Linked DNA regions of Syntrophotalea carbinolica DSM 2380. The protein of the gene in region 1 binds, or shares a complex with, the protein of each later gene. Links are inferred from orthologs where the notes say so. Each region holds a gene or a part of one and is shown in the gene's direction. Other genes may lie near its edges.

What was found. Proteins that work in one complex are often made in the same cells at the same time.
Region 2: the proteins of PCAR_RS18615 (region 1) and smc are in contact, whole or in part, in a crystal structure (PDB 3ZGX), measured with the Bacillus subtilis proteins. The link is inferred for Syntrophotalea carbinolica DSM 2380 from one-to-one orthologs.

Annotation. Positions count from the first base shown.
Region 1 is NC_007498.2:1,519,736-1,522,699, forward strand. What follows is about bases 70-2,964. They hold PCAR_RS18615 (segregation and condensation protein A), read left to right. Parts: upstream 70-1,082; coding sequence 1,083-1,847; downstream 1,848-2,964. Other genes in these bases: PCAR_RS07320 (CBS domain-containing protein), read left to right, coding at 70-326; PCAR_RS18610 (site-2 protease family protein), read left to right, coding at 399-1,079; scpB (SMC-Scp complex subunit ScpB), read left to right, coding at 1,834-2,427; PCAR_RS07340 (pseudouridine synthase), read left to right, coding at 2,627-2,964. Outside these bases: more of PCAR_RS07320, read left to right, coding at 1-69. UniProt on the Bacillus subtilis protein: Participates in chromosomal partition during cell division. May act via the formation of a condensin-like complex containing Smc and ScpB that pull DNA away from mid-cell into both cell halves.
Region 2 is NC_007498.2:2,764,857-2,768,988, reverse strand. The notes cover bases 1-4,063. They hold smc (chromosome segregation protein SMC), read left to right. Parts: upstream 1-341; coding sequence 342-3,863; downstream 3,864-4,063. Other genes in these bases: PCAR_RS12890 (roadblock/LC7 domain-containing protein), read left to right, coding at 3,877-4,063; PCAR_RS17995 (RluA family pseudouridine synthase), read right to left, coding at 1-128. Outside these bases: more of PCAR_RS12890, read left to right, coding at 4,064-4,132. UniProt on the Bacillus subtilis protein: Required for chromosome condensation and partitioning.

The DNA of each region.
Region 1 (2,964 bases):
AATCGTATCGATGGCGCGACAGCGATATCCATGCCTTACTCAAAGACTTGCCTGTTGAAGCGCTTCTGTACGGTATGGCGATTACCGAACATGAAGAAGCCCGTCGCACTATTTCTCATTTCATTACGCACCTTCGTCATGTGAAATGCCTTTTGCGGGGGCACGATCTGCAATCTTTGGGATTGGCGCCCGGACCGATTTACCGGGAGATCTTCGATGCGTTACTCGACGTGCGTCTGGACGGGCAGGTCGTCACGCGTGAGGATGAATTGCAGTTCGTAACAAATCGCTATGTGGAGAAAATAGAGGAAAAACCCTCGAGATAAGGTCCTTGGTTGACTCTTCGTCCGGTCCTTTGCTACAAGGGACTGTTAAAATCTTTTTTATTCTGGATGAATATGGATCTGTTTTTTCAAAAATTGTCGATTATCCTGGTGCCGGGTCTGCTGGCCATCACCGTGCATGAGGTGGCTCATGGCTGGGTTGCGGAACGTTTGGGGGATCCGACCGCGCGCTTGCTCGGTCGCCTGACCCTTAATCCCTTCAAGCATGTCGATCCTATCGGCACCTTGTTGCTGTTTTTCATCGGCTTTGGCTGGGCGCGTCCGGTACCGGTCAACCCCGGCAACCTCAAAGACCCGCGTCGCAATATGATGTGGGTAGCTCTTGGCGGTCCGACAGCCAATCTGGGATTGGCTTTATTGTCCGCTCTGGTTCTGCGGGGACTTGGACCTTTGTCGGGTGCGGCGGCGCATGGCGGTCTGGCTCTGGTGGTCGATCCTCTGGTGCTGATGGCGGCATTCAGCTTGTATGTCAACGTCATTCTGATGGTGATAAATCTTATGCCGATACCGCCGCTGGATGGAGGCCGGGTGTTGATCGGTCTTTTGCCGGAAAAACCCGCTGCGGCTGTGGCACGGCTCGAGCCTTTCGGGTTTTTCGCGGTTATCCTTCTGTTCTTTTTCTCGCCGTTGTCGGAACGTGTACTTTTGCCGGTAGTGGTGTCTGTGACATCCGTGCTTGCGGGTCCGCAATGGTTTCTGGTGCAGAAAGTCTTCGTCATGCTTTTCAGGTCGTAAGCCATGTCCTACCAAGTCGAGCTTGAGGTTTTCAAGGGACCCCTGGATCTCTTGCTGCACCTTATTAAAAAGCATGAGATGGATATCTACGATATCCCCATTGCCGAGATTACCGCGCAATACCTTGCGGCGCTGGATACCATGAAATCCCTGAATCTCGATATTGCAGGCGAATTTCTGGTCATGGCCTCGACGCTTGTACATATCAAGTCACGCATGCTGCTGCCGCTTGAAGTGGATCCGGAATTGGAAGAGGACGATGTCGACCCTCGGGCGGAACTTGTTCAGCGGTTACTTGAATATCAACGTTATAAAGAGGTAGCCGTGGCCCTGGATGAATACGATATGCTTGGGCGCGATGTATTTAATCGTTCCTGTCATGATGCGGCAGCGGATGAGGCGAATGACGGCCCATTGCAGCCCGTCGGTGTTTTTGAACTGGTCAACGCCCTGCAGGAGCTACTTAAAGAATCGCCGCCCGAGCGGGTTCATGAGGTCGTTCGGGAACGACTTACGGTTGCCGAGCGCGTGAGCATGCTGTTGAAGCTTCTGAAAGACAATCAGAGTCTGGCCTTTGATGCCTTGTTGCCCGAACTGCCTGATCGCGAGGAGCTGGTGGTTACCTTTCTGGCCATGCTGGAGTTGGTCAAATTGCGCATGATTCGCATTATGCAAAATCAGCGCTGTGGAGCCATCTGGCTCTTTTCCGCGATGTCCGACTCGGTCGGTGAATTGCCGCTCCAGGATGAGACTTTTGGATACTGTTGAGCTTAAAGCCATTATTGAAGCGCTGCTTTTCGCTGCTCCGGGGCCCGTTCGCCTTGAGCAGTTGGCATTGGCCGCCGATGCCGACCCTGCACGGGTGGCACCTCTGCTGGCAGAGCTCGAAACCGAATATCTTCGGGCCGGCCGGGGTTTCGTGCTGGTCGAATTGGCAGAAGGGTATCAACTGCGCACGCGGCCGGAGCATGCAGAGTGGGTGCGACGTCTTCATAGCAGCCGCCCGACGCGTCTTTCCCGCGCAGCACTGGAGGCCCTTGCCATTATTGCCTACCAGCAACCGGTGACGCGGGCCGACATCGATTATCTGCGCGGTGTCGATTCCGGTGGGGTTGTCAAGAGCCTGCTGGATAAACGGCTGGTGCGGATCGTGGGAAAAAAAGATGTCCCGGGTCGCCCCTTGTTGTACGGTACCAGCAGGGAGTTTCTGGAGTTTTTCGGTCTGCGCTCCCTGAGCGACCTTCCAACGCTCAAAGAGTTTACGGAGCTGACCAAGGAAAGCGAAAGTTTACTGTTCGATTTTGACGCCGGCGCCGGCGGGGCAACGGCATCGTCCGAACAAGCCTGACGGCTGTGGCGCAAATCTGTCATTTCTGTCGCCGATCATCATGGTGCGGCTCGCACCCGCCAATATGAGACGGTCAGGCATTCACCCCCCCCTGTCTGCAGCGTGGATTGATTGTACCTTGGCGAGCGGGAGCTTATATCCAGGTTGATCCTGCTTGCTTTCGGGATACCGCGCCGAGCGGAATAGAATAAAGAGGATCATGAAACAACGATTGCAAAAACTTATTGCCGCCGCCGGACTGACTTCCCGGCGCAGGGCCGAGGAGTGGATCGCCAATGGCCGGGTAACGGTTAACGGTCGGGTGGCCGAACTCGGTGCCCAGGCGGATCCTGATAAGGATCGCATCCTGGTGGACAATCGCCCGTTGCCGCAGGCCGAGGAACCCGTGTGTGTGCTTTTGCACAAGCCGGTCGGTTATGTCACCAGCCGTCGGGATCCGCAAGGCAGGCCCGTGGTCACCGATCTGTTGGGCAAATTCCGGGCCCGCCTGTTTCCAGTGGGGCGTCTCGATTTGAATACCGAGGGCTTGTTGTTATT
Region 2 (4,132 bases), 1.2 Mb from region 1 along the record:
TTGCAGCGAATTTTGCCGCTACGCAGCAATTGGCGCAGGTAGGAGCGTGGCGCCGCTGGTATGCGCGCATGAAGGGTCTCCAGAACGGTTTGTCCCGCGTCCTGTTCAGTGAGGGTAATTATAGCCATAGCTGCTCATCATAGCCTTAGTTTGTTCTGCAGGCAAGCTGCCTGAAACACCTGGCCGGACAACAATACATAAAAGTATGGGTACGGAAAGGTAGCGGACGGCGTGTTACGCCAAAATCGTGTGCCAGCAAACTGCTTTACATGGCTTTTGCGGATTGTTAACATGCCGCGTTATCGACAGGTCTTTACCAGAGAGGATGTCCGCGCGCGCATATGCAGATCAAGCGTATCGAAATCGTAGGATTCAAATCGTTTGTTGATCGGGTGGCCCTCGATTTCGGCCCCGGCATTGCCGCTGTGGTCGGTCCGAACGGTTGCGGCAAAAGCAATGTGGTCGATGCCATACGTTGGGCCATGGGGGAGCAAAGTCCCAAAAACCTCCGTGGGCGGGCCATGGAGGACGTCATTTTCGGCGGTAGCGAAAAGCGCAAACCGGTGGGGATGGCCGAGGTGTCCCTGGTCTTTTCCAACGAGAAGGGGCGGGGGCCGGTTGCGGTACGGGACTATGCCGAGTTCATGGTGACGCGCCGACTCTATCGCAACGGCGACAGCGAGTATTTACTGAACAAGGCTCCTTGCCGGTTGCTCGATATTTCCGAACTCTTTATGGATACTGGTATCGGGGCCCGGGCATATTCCATTATCGAACAGGGTAAGGTCGGTCAGATACTCAATGCCAAACCGGAGGAACGACGGTTTCTTATCGAGGAGGCGGCCGGGGTCAGCAAATTCAAAGCCCGCAAAAAGACCGCTCTGCGTAAAATAGACGCTACCCGCCAGAACCTTCTGCGATTACGGGATATTATCGGCGAGGTGCGTCGTCAGCTGGGGGCTCTGAAACGGCAGGCACGCAAGGCGGAGCAGTTCCGCAACTACCGCGATGAACAAAAACAGATCGAAATCGGTTTTGCGCGGTGTCGTTATGCCGAGCTGGTGGCTGACGGCGACAAGCATCGCCACGATGAAACCCGTGCCCGGCAGCAGGTCGTTGCGCTGGAGAGCCGATTCCAGCAGTTGGAACTGGAGCTGTCGGAGCTGCGGCTGGTGCAGGTTGCGGCCGAGAAAGAACTTGGCCAGTGCCAGGAAGGTGTGTTTCATCTCAGTGGTGAGCTGCAACGTGTCGAGGGGCGCATCGAATTTGGTCAGCAGTCTTTGCAGAATCTGGAGCGTCAGCAACAGCAGCATAGTCAGGAACAGCAGGACCTTCACCGACGGCTTCAGGAAATTGCTGCCGAAATCGAAGAGTTGACGGCCGCCGGCAGTGCTCTGGCGCAAGAGTATCAACAACGATCCTCGGTGCTGGAGCGCGAGGCTGCAAGCCTGGAGGAGCAGCAGGATAAAGAGCGCCAGTGGGTGGCCAGTCTGGAGGATGCACGCCGGAACCTGTATGCGCGCATGGATGAGTTGTCCCGAAGCCGCCACGCATTGGAAGATGCGCGCCGTCGTTTGCAGGGATTGGATGAGCGTCGTGGCCAGCAGCGTCGCGAATCGGTTCAATTACAGGAGAATCGGGTCATTGCCGCCGAAACGGTCGCCTCCTGTGAGCAGAGTCTGCAGCGTTTTGCCACTCAGCGGGATGAACTGGACCAGACGCTGGAGCAGAGCCGGGAGCAAGCCTTGGTTGCCCGGCGGCAATTGGAGGAGAATGAGCGCCTGTTGCTCGAAGGACAGGGGCGTTTGGGAGAGTGCCGCTCCCGACTGCAATCTTTGGAGCAGATGGAGCGTAACCTCGAGGGGTACGGTGCCGGCGTCAAGCTTCTGTTGCAGGATACGCAGCTGCGCGCCCGCATGATCGGGATGGTGGCCGATTTGCTGGAGGTGCCGGAAGCGTATGAGGTGGCTCTCGAGGCAGTGCTTGGCGATCGGCTGCAGGCTTTGGTGACGCGGCACCCCGAGGATGCCCTCCGGGCGTTGGAGTTGCTCAGAGATGGCGGGGGGCGCGGTGCTCTGGTGCTGCCTGATGTTGCTGAATTCGAGGTGACTTTTGGTCACGGCCGGCCATTGGCCGAGGTCGTTCAGTGTTCTCCGGAAGTGGCCTCGCAGGTCATGCCTTTGCTCCAGGGAGTGTTTCTGGTCGACGATCTGCTTCCTTATCTGGATGCCGTTTTGCCGGTAGGGTTAACGCTGGCGACGGCTGCGGGTGATTGTCTGAATCACCGTGGGATCCTTTGCGGGGGCGCCCGGGAAGGGCTTGGGCACAGCTTTTTGTCGCAAAAACGGGAAATCAAGGAACTCAAGGCCAGACAAGCTGTTTTGGATGATGATCTTGCCCGGTTGCGGCAGCAGCGGGTCGACCAAAAGGCCGCATTGGGCGCCGCCGAACAGATGCAGGAGGATTTACGCGAGGAACTGCATGCCCTGGAGTTGAAACGTACCGCAGCTGAAAAGGATCTGGGGAGAGCGCAGCAGGAACTTACGCGCATAGACGAGCGTCTGGATATTACCTCCTTCGAAAATGATCAACTCAGGGAGGAAGGCGATGCACTGCAACGCCAACAAGTCGAGGCGGAAGCCTGTTGCAGCCGACTTGAACAGGCGCGTGTTGAGCAGGAAACGGCCGTCGCCCGATGCGAAGAAGAATTGCGGGTTTGGCGCCGGGGCCAGGAAGCGTTGCGCGAAAAAGTGACATCCCTGAAAGTCGTTCTGGCCGAACTTCGCGAGCGTCAGGAAGGCGGTCGTCGACAATTGCAACAGCTTACCGTCTCCGGGCAGGATTTCGAGCGGCAATTGCGCCAGCGGGAGCAGGGCCAGCAGCAAGCCGCTGCCGAGACAGCTCGGTTGCAGGCCGAGGGTAAACAGTTGCAGACGGAGCTGGAGGTGCTGTATGCACGACGCCAGGAGCAGCAGGAGCGCTTGGACCGGCTGAAAGATTCCTTCGGCCAGCAACAGCAGCAGGTGGATGCTCATGAGGAGAGTTTGAGGGTCGTGCGGGGGCAGTTGCAGCAGGCCAGGGAGCAGTTCTCCTCACTGCAGATGCGTGTCCGCGAAATAGATATGGAGATTGCGCATCTGTGTCAGGATATCGAGGTGCGTTTTCGGCTCGACTTGTCGCAGGGCGACGCGGTTGTCCCGGACGAGGCCTTTGATCCGGTTGCCTCCGAACATCGGCTGGAGGAACTGCGTCGCTGTATTGAAAACATCGGCGAGGTCAACCTGATGGCCATCGATGAATACCGCGAGCTGGAACAGCGCTGGGAGTTTCTCTGTCAACAGGACCAAGACCTGCAGGAGTCTCTGGAAGGGCTGCAAACCGCTATCGCCAGGATCAATCGCACAACCCGCAAGCGATTCCGGGAAACGTTCGATCAGGTCAATGCCATGTTTCAGGAAATTTTCCCGAGACTTTTTCTCGGCGGACGTGCAGAATTAATGCTGACCGATGAAAACGATTTGCTCGAAACAGGGATCGAGATTGCGGTGCAACCGCCCGGCAAACGATTGCAGAGTGTCGGTTTGTTGTCCGGCGGCGAGAAAGCCCTTACCGCCATTGCACTGATTTTCGCCATTTTTCTGATCAAACCATCACCGTTTTGTGTGCTGGATGAAGTCGATGCACCGCTGGATGAAGCCAATATTCAGCGTTTCAATGAAATGGTGCGCGAGATGTCATCCAAGTCGCAGTTTATAGTCATTACGCATAGCAAGCGCACCATGGAGATGGCCGATATTCTGTATGGTGTTACCATGGAAGATCCGGGGGTTTCCAAGTTGGTTTCCGTACAGCTGCATGACTGATTGAGGATTTGCGATGCCTTTTAAATCTGTTCTTCTGGAACTTGTGGGAAGTGTTCCCGGCGCCACTGGCGCCATCATCGCCGACTGGGAGGGCGAGGCGGTCGATCAGGTCGGTCCCATGGACGATTATGACCTGAGGCTGGTGGGCGCTCACAAAGGGATAATTCTCGGCAACTTGCGTGCCATGCTCGACCGGATTGGCGAGGATGATCTGCAGGAGGTCGTCATCTCCACCCGCGATACGCAGACATTGGTGGTGCCCATCACCG